DNA from 3 places in the Pandoraea commovens genome. Region 1 is predicted to be linked to each of the others. Evidence: predicted binding sites of a transcription regulator. Region 1 holds the regulator's gene; each other region holds the start of a gene.
What was found. Region 1 encodes FNR, which switches genes on or off when oxygen is low (the NO sensors DNR and NnrR bind a similar motif). Its sites were predicted from a motif close to TTGATNNNNATCAA; they were not measured.
Positions count from the first base shown of each region.

Region 1 (4,034 bases):
CCACCCTCGCCTTCCGGCGAACGTGCTTCGGCACCGGCATCGCGGGCGTGCAGGTCCTGGGATTCTTCGTTTTGTTTCAACACAACCTCATTGGAAAACGGGATCGTCGTGGGCAGGCTTAGGTCGCTGCCCTGATCCGTGTTCGCACCATGAATGCGCGGCAAAAGCCTGCCGCGACTTCGTTCTTATCGCTAACGGCCCCGAAGGCGTGCGCGGCGCAGAGCGCCGCCGCCTCAGGTACCGGTGACGAGATTCTTGTCGTCCCCGTCGTTCTCGTCGCCATCCATCGCACCGGGCGTAGGCTGCCCGGCGGCGGCTTCGTTCGCTGCCGGGTCGACAGCGTGCGGGGAAACCTCTTGCGCCAACGACGCTGCGGGATCTGCCGCCTGCGTCGCACTTTCTTGCGCGCCTTCTTCTATATCGACGTTCTGCACATCTTGCGGCGAATCGTCGCCGACAGGAACCGCAGATTCCGATACTTCGGAAAATTCCTCGTGTTGCGCATCGGCATCGTCCTGCTCACTGACGTGCGCCGTGTCCGCGAGTTCCGCCACGTCGGGCGGATTCTCTGCCGATGCATCGGCGTCGAGCGCCACAACATCGGTCGATGCCTGCACTTCGCCTTCGGCCAGCACGGCGTCGAGCAGCGCGTCTTCCGACAGCGCGTCGTCACCGACCGGTGGCGGGCGCTGGCCTTCCGGCAGCCCCTGGGCGAGCGGCAAATCGTCGGCACGCGTTTGCGCCAGACGGGCCAGTGCCTCGGCATCGGCCACCGGCGCGTCGTCCGTAGCTTCTGCTTCGCCCTCTTCGCCCTCGGCACGCTCGCCGAATTCGATGTTCTGCTGCGCCAGCAGATCGATCTGCGCCTGCGCGGCCGGGTCTTCCAACGGCGGCAACGCATCGAGCGCGCGCAGGCCGAGGTCGTCCAGGAAGTCCTTGGTCGTCGCATACAGACCGGGGCGTCCCGGCACGTCGCGATGACCGATCACTTCGATCCAGCCACGATCCTCGAGCTGCTTGATGATCTGCGTGTTGACCGTCACACCGCGAATCTCTTCGATATCGCCACGCGTGACCGGTTGACGGTAAGCAATGATCGCCAGCGTCTCCATCACAGCGCGCGAGTACTTCGGCGGCTTCTCTGGATTGAGGCGGTCAAGGTATTCACGCATGCGTGGACGGCTCTGGAAACGCCAGCCGGTGGCCAACGCCACCAATTCCACACCTCGGCCATCCCATTGCACGCGGATTTCCTCGAGTAGCGCGCGCACCGTGTCACCAGACACGGCGTCATTGAAGAGCTTACGCAGATCGCCGACCTTGAGCGGCTCCTGCGCGCAAATCAACGCGGTCTCGAGGACGAGTTTCGCCTCTTGGGTATTCATGTGCGACTAAGCAGACCGGGGGCTTGGCAACCCGGTATCAGGAATAAATGGATGCTTGGAACCAGAAAACGGTCGTCGATGGAAGACTACCGTTTCGCATAAGCGCGCGCCCTATTGTGTTCGGTCGTAGTGACGGCGGCGCGACCAGAATGCTTCGAAACGACCTGCCGGGAAAACGCCCAGGCCGATAGTGCGGCAAGACGGACGTCCGGTATGTGCGCAATTATTACTGAAACATCCACGCCCGTAAAGCGCCGTCACAAACCTTAGCGTCCCGACTGTCGAAACGACGGGTCGACGCCTCATGGTAAACTCTCGGAATAACTTCAGGGGCCTCCATGACCACCGACATCGGTCGCATTCCCGGCAACCCCATTCCGGTTGCCCAGCCTCGTTGTTCCACATGCTCGCTAGGGCAGTTCTGCCTGCCCGTCGGCATCCCTGAGCCGGAGCTGGAACGACTGGACGCACTCGTGAGCGAGCGCCGCCGCCTCAAAAAGGGCGAAGTGCTCTATCACGCCAACGATGATCTCACCGCCGTCTACGGCATTCGCTTCGGGTCGCTCAAAAGCTGCGTCACGGCCCCCGACGGCCGCGAACAGGTCGTCGGCTTCCACCTTCAGGGCGAACTGATCGGCCTCGACGCCGTGGCCGACAACCATCACCCAACCACTGCCGTGGCGCTCGAAGACAGCGAACTGTGCATCGCCCGCTTCGGCGAGCTTGAGACGCTTTCGCGCCAGGTGCCGTCGCTGCAACGCCAGTTGCATCGTCTGATGAGCCAGGAAATCCGCAACGAGCACCAGCAACTGCTCGCCCTGGGGACGATGCGCGCCGAGGAGCGCCTGGCGGTCTTCCTACTGAATCTCTCCGAGCGCCTGTCCGCCCGGGGTTACGCTGCCAACGAGTTCGTGCTGCGCATGAGCCGTGAGGAAATCGGCAGCTTCCTGGGTCTCAAACTGGAGACGGTCAGCCGCCTGTTCTCGCGTTTCGCGCAGAACGGGATGATCGAAATCCGTCAACGCCACGTCAAGATCATCGACGGCGTCGCCCTGCGCGAACTCGCCGGCGTGCATCACTGCTGATCCGGCTGTCGGGGGTGCGGAGCGCCCCCGCTCATACATCCCCACAGAACTGAGCGCCGCGACTTTCTCGCGTTGCCGATTTGTCGCCAATTCGCGACTACTCCATTACCGATAAGCTACCGGCGCGGCCCTCCCGGCGCCTTGCGCCAGATCAAAAGGAACGACGTTCGACAAGCCCCGGCAAACGCTCCATAATCGGCGCGTTCGCTGCCCCGCCTGTCGGTCGAGGGCGACCACGCATACGACACGCGCTTGTCTCCGATGGAGGACGCCGTTATGCCCGCTGCCATATTTCTCAGTCCGGAAGACGCCGAACACGCGTTCTACGAAGCGCTGCGCGCCGGCGATACGGACTTGCTGATGGATGTCTGGTCGGAAGACGAGGAAGTCGTGTGCATTCACCCTGCGGGACCACGGCACGTCGGCCCGGCGGCGGTCAGAGCAAGCTGGCAGGAGGTCCTCGCCAAAGGCGGCTTACAGGTGATAGCGAATCAACTTCAAGTGGCGCACAACCCGTTGTGCGCCGTTCGCAACGTTCTTGAGCAGATTCAGGTCGAGAGTCAGCCGGAAGCGCGCTTCGCGTTCGTGCTCGCCACGAACGTCTATTTGAAAGAAGCTGACGGTTGGCGTCTGGTACTGCATCATGCCAGCCCTGCCATCGGCCACGAGGACACCGGGTCGCAGATGCCGAGGACGCATCGGCTCCATTGAGTGGGCCTGAATCAGCCTTCGTCGGACCTTAATCCACCGCCGTCGGCCACTGCGCCTCCCAGTACGGCACCGGGCTGAAGCGCGCCTGCAGGAACTCGATCATCGCCTGTGTCTTGGGCGGCACGAACACCCGGCTCGGATAGACGGCCCAGATCGCGACCTCCTCCGCAAGCGGATACGCAGGCAACACCGGCACCAGCTCTCCGCGCTGCAAGTGGGCCGCAACGTCCCACGTCGACTTCAGCGCAATACCCAACCCCGCCAGCACAGCGTCGCGCAGCACCTCGCCGTTATCCGACACCAGTCGCCCGGACACGCGCACGCTCATCGGGCCGCCCGGCGTCACAAACCGCCAGTCGCGCTGGTCGCCGAGCGTCAGACACTCGTGCTGCGCGAGATCGCCGGGATGCTTCGGTGCGCCATGCGCCGCGAGATATGCGGGCGACGCGCACAGCGTGCGCCGGTTGGCCGCGAGCTTGCGCGCGATCAGCGTCGAATCGCGCAATGCCCCAACGCGAATCGCCATATCGACGCCCTCCTCCAACAGATCGACGACACGGTCCGTCAATCGGAAATCCAGCGAAATACCGGGATATCGAGCCAGAAACTCGGGCAATGCGGGCGAAATATGCTGACGCGCGAACGACGACGAACACGACACCCGCAACAGGCCCTGCGGCGCGGCGAATCCCTGCCCGACGCTCGCCAACGCTTGCGCCTCTGCCGCGAGCAACGTCTGCGCCTGCACGAGGAACACCTCCCCCTCCTGCGTCAACGCCACACGCCGTGTCGTACGGTGCAACAGCCGGGCGCCCAGCACGCCTTCGAGTTGCACGAGCCGTGTGCTCGCCGT
Region 1 is NZ_CP102780.1:2,489,033-2,493,066, reverse strand. Features, by position in the region: gene NTU39_RS11635 (pseudouridine synthase) at 1-80, opposite strand, end outside; gene scpB (SMC-Scp complex subunit ScpB) at 234-1,385, opposite strand; gene fnr (fumarate/nitrate reduction transcriptional regulator Fnr) at 1,724-2,470, shown strand; gene NTU39_RS11620 (YybH family protein) at 2,759-3,181, shown strand; gene NTU39_RS11615 (LysR family transcriptional regulator) at 3,210-4,034, opposite strand, start outside.

Region 2 (4,034 bases), 480 kb from region 1:
ACGGTCGGCCATGTCGATCAGCTTCTTCGTATTGGCCAGTGCCTGTGCACGATCCGGGATCGGCATACGACCGGTGAAGTACTCGTTCTGGAAATCAATCACGATCAGGGCCGTACGCTTCGGGTCCAGATGGTCGATCGGTGTCGCGCCCGACATGGCACGGATGGTGGGCGCAGCGGCGGCCTTGTCTGCTGCGTGTGCAGTGGCGGACACGGCGGCGGACAGCGAGAGACCGAACGTTACGAGTTTTAAAGTCTTGAGTAGCAAATGCGTCATGATGAGGCTCCTGGGTTGTCGGTTCAAAGGAGCGCCCAGTCTAGGGACGTGCGCCCATACCGACCAGATGTCGCCGCACACATCATATGTGCATCCGCTGCACAAATGGATTTGGGGAATCGGGCGCTCATGGCGACTTGTGATGCGCCCTGAGACTGAATGTACAACCCGGTCGGACGCGGATTTCCGACGCACCCAAACTCGTTGGGGCGAAGGTATTGCGCGCGATATCCTCACACAGACGCTCCGGCTTCTATTCACCGGGCCTGCGACCTGACTTCCATCGAAAGTGCCCACTACGCAGCAGAACCGGGGCGCCGTGACACAACAGCAGATAGCGTTCAGCGGTCTTTTCGATGGAAGCTCTGTGCGCTTTGAAGGCAACCATCAGATCATCGACATGGCACGACTTTGCGTCGAAATGATCTTCCAGTGCTTCCGCTGAGATCGCACACACAATTCGCTTACGCTCACAGTCCGCAGCAAATTCGATCGTCATGTCGTCTGCGTTATACGCGGGCGCGACGTGCGGGAATTCAATCTTCACGGTGTTCGCCATCGAAATAGGAATCGCCAGTCGGAGCGACGGTGCTGTCATCCAGGCAAACGCTTTGCATCGGCTCTACCACCTGACAGGGCCATCCAAAGCGATCGGCAATACGCCTGCGCAAGCTGTCGGCTGCGGCAGGCTCGCCATGATTCAGGAAGATGCCGCCCACCGGTTTGCGAAACTTCGAAAGCCAGTTCAAAGTTTCGACGTAGTCTGCGTGAGCAGATAGCGTGTCGAGTTGAACGACTTCCGCATTGACGTGAACGTAATCACCAAATATTTTGACTTCGCTGCCGCCGTTCACCATGGTCGAGCCGCGCGTACCCGGCGCCTGAAACCCGGTGAAGAGCACCGTGTTTCGCCAATTGCCGCTCATCACCTTGAGATGGTGCAGGACACGTCCGCCCGTGGCCATGCCGCTTCCCGCGATGATGACGGAAGGCATCGCGCGCGTGTCCAGCCATTTGGACTGATCGACGCTGGTGACGAACGTGGCTGCGCCGCACATTTGCGCGCACTCCGACGCACTCAAGCGCTGGTCGGCAAGATGTGAAGAGTAGGTTTTCGTCACATTGATCGCCATTGGGCTGTCCAGATAGACGGGCACATCGGGCATCTCTCCGGCCGATTTCAGCCGGGCAATCCAGTAAAGCAGGCTTTGCACCCGTCCAACGGCAAACGCGGGGACGATGACACTCCCTCCGCGTGCAAACGTCCGATGCAGTATCTCCGCCAACTGAGCCCCGGGATCGGTGCGGTCATGCAGACGATCCCCGTATGTGGACTCAAGGACGAGGAAATCCGGCGTTTCGGGATTGGCCGGTGCGGGCATGATCGGATCGTCGGTGCGACCAAGATCGCCCGAGAAGAGAATCCTCCTCCCGTTGGCATCCACCTGAGCCATCGCGGCCCCAAGGATGTGCCCCGCATGCCAAAAGGTCACTTGAACTTCCGGGCAGACCTCAAACGGGGTGTCGAACGCTCGCGGCGTCAATCGCTCAATGGCTCGCCGGGCATCGCCCGTCGTGAAAAGCGGCAGTGCAGGGTGGTGTTTCGACTTGCCGTGACGGTTCAGGAAGTCGGCTTCCTCCTCTTCAAGATGCGCACTATCGAGCAACAGAATCTCGCATAAATCTCGTGTCGCGGACGTGCAATAGATCGGCCCGGCATACCCTTGGCGAACGAGCACCGGAAGATAGCCACTGTGGTCGATATGGGCGTGTGTCAGCACAACCGCATCCAGACCCCGGACATTGAACGGCGGGGGCGCCCAATTGCGGTTGCGTAGATTCTTGACACCCTGAAACAGGCCGCAATCCACCAGCACATTCCTGTCCGCGACGCGAAGTAGCGTCTTCGATCCGGTTACCGTGCCCGCAGCACCGAGGAAACTCAATTCCATGAAGGCACCTCTCGCGTCGACTCGGCAACGGAATGTCGCCGGGCAATCACAGCATAGTCGTCCGGTACCTGGAGACACGATTTCAGAACCTGCCACGTTGATGTGCGTCAAGGAGGTGGCTCATGCCAGCGCACGCTCAGGCGACGTTGGGCTACCGTCTAATCGCAACATTGACCGTCGCCGCGTAGATCGACATCTGCGGCACAGTCCGAACGCGTCAAACTCAGCGAGGACGACACAATGTCTCATCGAATCCTGCTCGCCATCGACGGCAGCGAAACCTCATGGCACGCCTTGCGCGAAACGATCCGATTCGCCATGCCGGACGACGTCGTCCGAGTCGTCAACGTCATCGACGATCCGTTCGCCCACTATCAATCTGCGTTTTCTTCGTACATCGACCTCGAAGCCGTAAGAGAGTCTTTGATTGCGGAGAGCCAGGAGATATTGAGCACCGCTTACAAGCGGCTGCATGAAGAAGGTATTCAAACGGATACCCGCTCCATCGACCTACGGACGTGGGGCGGCACCATCGCTGGCGCCATTATTCGTGAAGCCCGGCGTTGGCAAACCGACCTTCTGGTCCTTGGCACGCATGGACGCAAGGGCGTTCGCCGCATGCTGCTCGGCAGTGTGGCTGAGCAAGTCTTGCGGCACTCGCATCGCCCCGTCATGCTGGTCAAAGAATCTACGACGCTGCCTACGGGGGCGGCCAGCGTACCGACTGCTGTCGCGGAGAACTGACACCATGTATGAACGAATCCTGGTTGCCATCGATGGCAGCCCCACGGCGGACACCGCCTTCGACTATGCGCTGTCGCTTGCCAAAGCGCGTAAGGCGAAATTGCATGTGTTGTTTGTCGTCGATATTCCCGTGGCCTACATCAGCGACGCGGATCCGTTTCCCTTCATCGAAGCTTTGCGAATTCAGGGGAACAGCATCCGGGAGCAAGCCACGAAGCGCCTGAAGGACGAGAAGGTCGCGGGCGACGTGGAGATCCGTGAACTCCTGCCGCTCGGCGGCGATGTCGCGTTTCAGATCAACGCCGCAGCGCAAGAATGTCAGGCCGACCTGATCGTGATCGGGACCCACGGTCGGCGCGGCGTGCGACGTCTGACGCTGGGCAGCGTGGCGGAAAACTGCGCCCGGCAGGCGCAGCGGCCCGTCATTCTTATCCCGCCGCCAGGAACCGAGGGATTCGCCGAAGTGTTGTAATCCGCCAGTGCGCGAAGACTTGCGCCGCCCGGGAGTCGCGCGTGTAGAATCGATTTCATGGATGTCCGGGCATGGACATCCCGAAACGACGTACACGATCCAAAGGCGGACGCATGATTCGCATCATCGTGACAGACGACCACACGTTGGTACGTGCCGGATTGCAACGCATTCTGGCAGGCACCGGCGATATCGAAATCGTTGGGGAAGCCTCGAACGGCGCGCAAGCGCTGGCGCTGCTCGCGGATACGCCGTGCGATGTCTTGTTGCTCGATCTGTCGATGCCCGGGCGTAGCGGCGTCGACCTCATCGCGCAGATCAAGGCGTCGTTTCCCCACCTGACCATTCTTGTCCTCACGATGCACGGCGAAGAGCAGTACGCCGTGAGAGCGCTCAAGGCCGGGGCGGCAGGCTATCTGACGAAAGAGAGTGCGCCGAACGAACTGGTGAGCGCCGTACGCAAGGTCAATGACGGTGGGGTTTACCTGAGTCCCTCGATGGCGGAGCGAATCGCCCGGGATCTCTCATCTGCCGCCATCGAAGGCCCAAGTTTTCGTCAACTGTCCGACCGTGAGTTCGATGTTTTTCTG
Region 2 is NZ_CP102780.1:2,973,225-2,977,258, reverse strand. Features, by position in the region: gene NTU39_RS13705 (cysteine hydrolase family protein) at 1-276, opposite strand, end outside; gene NTU39_RS13700 (DUF1488 family protein) at 530-823, opposite strand; gene NTU39_RS13695 (MBL fold metallo-hydrolase RNA specificity domain-containing protein) at 813-2,228, opposite strand; gene NTU39_RS13690 (universal stress protein) at 2,469-2,972, shown strand; gene NTU39_RS13685 (universal stress protein) at 2,977-3,444, shown strand; gene NTU39_RS13680 (response regulator) at 3,558-4,034, shown strand, end outside.
Region 2: NTU39_RS13695 (MBL fold metallo-hydrolase RNA specificity domain-containing protein) is a predicted target of FNR. The motif match lies at 2,326-2,339, and genes of this name have one in related genera.

Region 3 (4,034 bases), 460 kb from region 1:
TCTGTACAAACCCAAGCGTCGTTGTGACTATCGTGAAGCGGTAAAAAACATCAGAACGAGGCTGATCATGTCGCCATTCAATGCCGAGAGTCGCACGCCGGTGGAAGTCGAAATCAACGGTCGCCAGTACGTGGGGCACTATCGCGTCGTCAATGGATCGGTGATTGCGTACCTTGGCGATGATTGCCGTCTTGCCTCCTGCGATATCAACGGCCCCGAGGCCGTCGCGCGGTGGCTCATTTCCGACATGTCGCGAAAGAAGCAGAAAAAGGAACGAGCATCAAAATCCTGCTGAAGCGGGAGATTGTGTCGGGCCGTTCCAGACACGCTTGTCGCTTTTCACGGGGAAATAGATACGTGACGCCGGTACGCCAGAAGCGAACAGCGGCCGATGGCAGTGACCCCGGCGTTTGACTGTGCAGGAGCATGCCATGAACGATCGCGTTCTTATTTCGCCGATGGCGCTGGCCGCCATGCGGACAACGGCGCCCACCGTCGTCATCGACACCCGCGATGCCGCCAATTACGCCGAAGCCCACATTCCGGGCGCCGTCAATATCCACGAGATATTCACCTATCTGGCGACTTCGACGCCGGAAGGCCTGAGCGCACTGCGCGAGACCTTTGCGACCGCTTTCGGCAACGCGGGCTTGTCGGGCAAGGAGACGGCCGTCATTTATGAGCAATCCATGGAGACGGGGTTCGGACAATCTTGCCGGGGTTACGTGCTGCTTCGGTATCTCGGTTATCCGCGAGACAAGATCAAGGTCCTCCACGGTGGATTTTCCGCCTGGCGCGCGGCGGGTTTACCCAGCGCGACGGACGTTCCGCACCCGAAGCCTGTGGTCTTTCCGGTCACGACACGCGCCCGCGACATTCTCGTCGACCTCGCAGCGATGAAGACGGCGGTTGCCGACCGGCACATCGTCAAGCTCGACGTACGCGACGTGGACGAATGGATCGCGGAGAGTTCGTCGCCTTACGGACGCGATTTTTGCCCGCGCAAGGGGCGTATTCCAGGCTCCGTTTGGATCGAATGGTATCGAATGATGAAGCCGACTCCGACGGGAAAAATGTTCAAGAGCCCGAGCGAGATTCTGGCGGAGTGCGCAACGGTGGGCATCTCCCGGGAGACCCCAGTGATTGTCTTTTGCTTCAAAGGTGCGAGGGCGTCGAATACCTTCGTCGCGCTCGAGGAGGCGGGACTGAAGGACGTTCGTCTGTACTTTGGCTCGTGGAACGAGTGGTCGCGGGATCCTGCACTCCCCATCGAGGAAGGCCTCCCGTACAAGGTGTCGGCGGCGTCACCTCCCATCCGGGGGTGACGCCGCGCGCCTCACCGTGCCGGTCGGATGCAGCCGGAGTGCCGGTTCACGTCGTAGCGTTGCACGAGCACATTCTTTTCGGCCGTTACGACCTCGACAGTAACCGTATCGGCGTCCCGTTCAGCCACCTTGCCAACCTTCAGACGCGGGTTGCCCGATCGTTTGAGCCACTGTTCCATATTGCTGCGCACCTGATCGACGCTCAGATTGAGCTTCTCGCGCTGCGGGATGCGGTCCGGATCGGCACACGGACCGCATCCTCCAGGCCCATCCATCATGCCCTGTCCCATCATTCGGCCGGCATACCCGTCGCGCATCATGCCGGGACCGTATCCCTGCGCACACCCCCAGTTTCCGTCCGTCGGTTGTGCGCCTACGGCCCCTGCCAGCATGGCAAATACTGCAGAAATTAAAACGCAAATGCGCCCGTGCCTCATCTCGCTTCGCATGGTGTTTATCTCCTCAACGTTACAGGCCCGGACTGGCGATGCCGTTGCACGCCCCTTCCCGGGAGTCCGTCTTAACGCTAGTTCCCGGGACGGCGCGTGGATTGAGGCATATCAACAAGGCGAGTCGGCGTCGTCGTACCGCATGCTCGTCGCTGGTGCGTCGTCCGTTGCGGCATGCTCGACGGTTGACCTCAATCAACCTGCGAGGACTCGTTTCGTCCATGCTGAAGTCAGTGGCCGGATCGCGGGACGGTGACGTTCGTGAGCGCGCTTCATGCGCCGCTTTCAGCCTTGATCGTTCGCCCTGGCACAACCTACTTCGTAACGGCGGTGAACAATGAATGGACCGACTTCCCCGAAATCACCCCTGCACTTGCCCGCCCGCGTGTACGTCGCCATCGACCCGTATGGCGCGTCGGAACATGCCGTTGCCGTTGCGAGACGGGTTATCGCGACCTCGGGCGCGGTTCGTCTCGTGAGTGTCGCGGAGAACCCACTCACACATGTGCCTGCAGGATCGCTCGTGGGCGACGCGCTGAATGCTGCGCGCGCAGAACTGTCGGAGAAGGCGCACGAAGCGGTTGTCGCCGCCAGCGGCGTTTTTGCTCAACGCGACGTGCATGTCGAAACGCAGACCATCGACCTGTCTCAGCACGGTGGCGATGTCGCGCATGCACTGGTCGAGGACGCGCGAGCGTGGCACGCGGAACTGATCGTGCTTGGTGCGCGCCAGCACCATGGTTTGGTGCGCTGGATCGAGGGCGCCGTTTCGGAACCGCTGGCGCGACTTGCCGAGTGCCCAGTCCTCGTCGTCCCCGAAAACTGTTCGGATAAGGCTGGCCATTCGCTCAATCGCTTGCTTTTCGCCGTGGACGGCAGCGATCAGGCTGCGCAGGCAATGCGCTTTGGCCTGCGGTTTGCCACGAGCACCACACATGCCCGCGCAATCTATGTGGTGGATTGTGCGGTGCGCCTGAGCGATCTTGCTCCTATCGATATTCTCGAAAACGCATTCGTGGAAGAAGGGACTCGCGCGCTTGAGGCGGCGAAGTCGAGGCTCGCAGGAACGGTAGCCAGACCTGGCACCGCTCTCATCAGAACAGACCGCACACGGGACGACGTTGCGCACGCGATCGTCCGGGAGGCAGAGCGCTGGCATGCCGACCTGATCGTGATGGGTACGCATGGGCGACGCGGCATCGTCCGCTGGATGCTTGGCACAGTCGCCGGACGCGTTGCGCAGATTGCCCGGACACCTGTTCTGCTCGTACGTGCGCCACACGTGTGACGCCTCCGACATCGCTCCCTACGACACGATCATTGACGAGCGTCAATCCCGCCGAGCCCCGATGGATTAGCTTGAATCGTGGGGAGGTGGTGTCACCGATGTGGGTCGCGCCACCTCCGGTCAAAACCAGGAGGTTGGGATGAAAGGCGATCTTCAATTGAAGAAGGACGTGGAGCAGGAACTGGAATGGGATCCTGCCATCAACGCAGCGGACATCGGTGTAGAAGTCCACGACGGTATCGTCACGCTGTCGGGCCATCTGCGAAGCTACGCAGAAAAACTCGCGACAAAGCGGGCGACGCAGCGTGTCGAAGGCGTGCGGGCCGTGGTCGTCGAATTGGTGGTAGCGGTACCCAACGAACACCGACGCACCGACGCGGACATCGCGAGCGCCGCGCGCACCGTATTGCTTTGGAGCGCAGGCCTGTCCGAGCGTGCCGTACAGGTCACGGTCGAAAAAGGGTGCGTCACGCTCACAGGGGAAGTCGACTGGGGCTATCAGATGCTGGCGGCGGAAAAGGTCGTCGCGCACCTTCGCGGTGTCAACACTGTCTTCAACGATATCCGCATCAAGCGCCGTACGGCACCGACCGACATCACAAGCAAAATCGAATCGGCGCTCAGGCGGCACGCCGAAGAAGATGCACGACACATCTCCGTTCAGGTCGCCGACGGCACCGTCACCTTGTGCGGGAATGTCAGCTCTTTGGACGAGAAGACGATGGCGTGTAACGCTGCATGGTCCGCCCCCGGCGTGCGACACGTGATCGACAAATTGTCCGTTGGCCGCCCATAGGCGCGGCTTCAGCCGGTTGCATCGTCACGCTTCCAAGGAGAATTGCGATGATCAGATTTGTTGCCCTCATGTTTTTGCTGTCCTGGCTTCCGGGCTTATGGATGGCAGACAATGCCGTATCGGCCCCCATCGCGACACAAGAGAAATCGTCGGATGTCACCTATATCACCGGCGGT
Region 3 is NZ_CP102780.1:2,945,720-2,949,753, forward strand. Features, by position in the region: gene NTU39_RS13530 (hypothetical protein) at 68-295, shown strand; gene NTU39_RS13535 (sulfurtransferase) at 432-1,325, shown strand; gene NTU39_RS13540 (hypothetical protein) at 1,337-1,774, opposite strand; gene NTU39_RS13545 (universal stress protein) at 2,112-3,062, shown strand; gene NTU39_RS13550 (BON domain-containing protein) at 3,202-3,858, shown strand; gene NTU39_RS13555 (carboxypeptidase-like regulatory domain-containing protein) at 3,906-4,034, shown strand, end outside.
Region 3: NTU39_RS13545 (universal stress protein) is a predicted target of FNR. The motif match lies at 1,960-1,973, and genes of this name have one in related genera.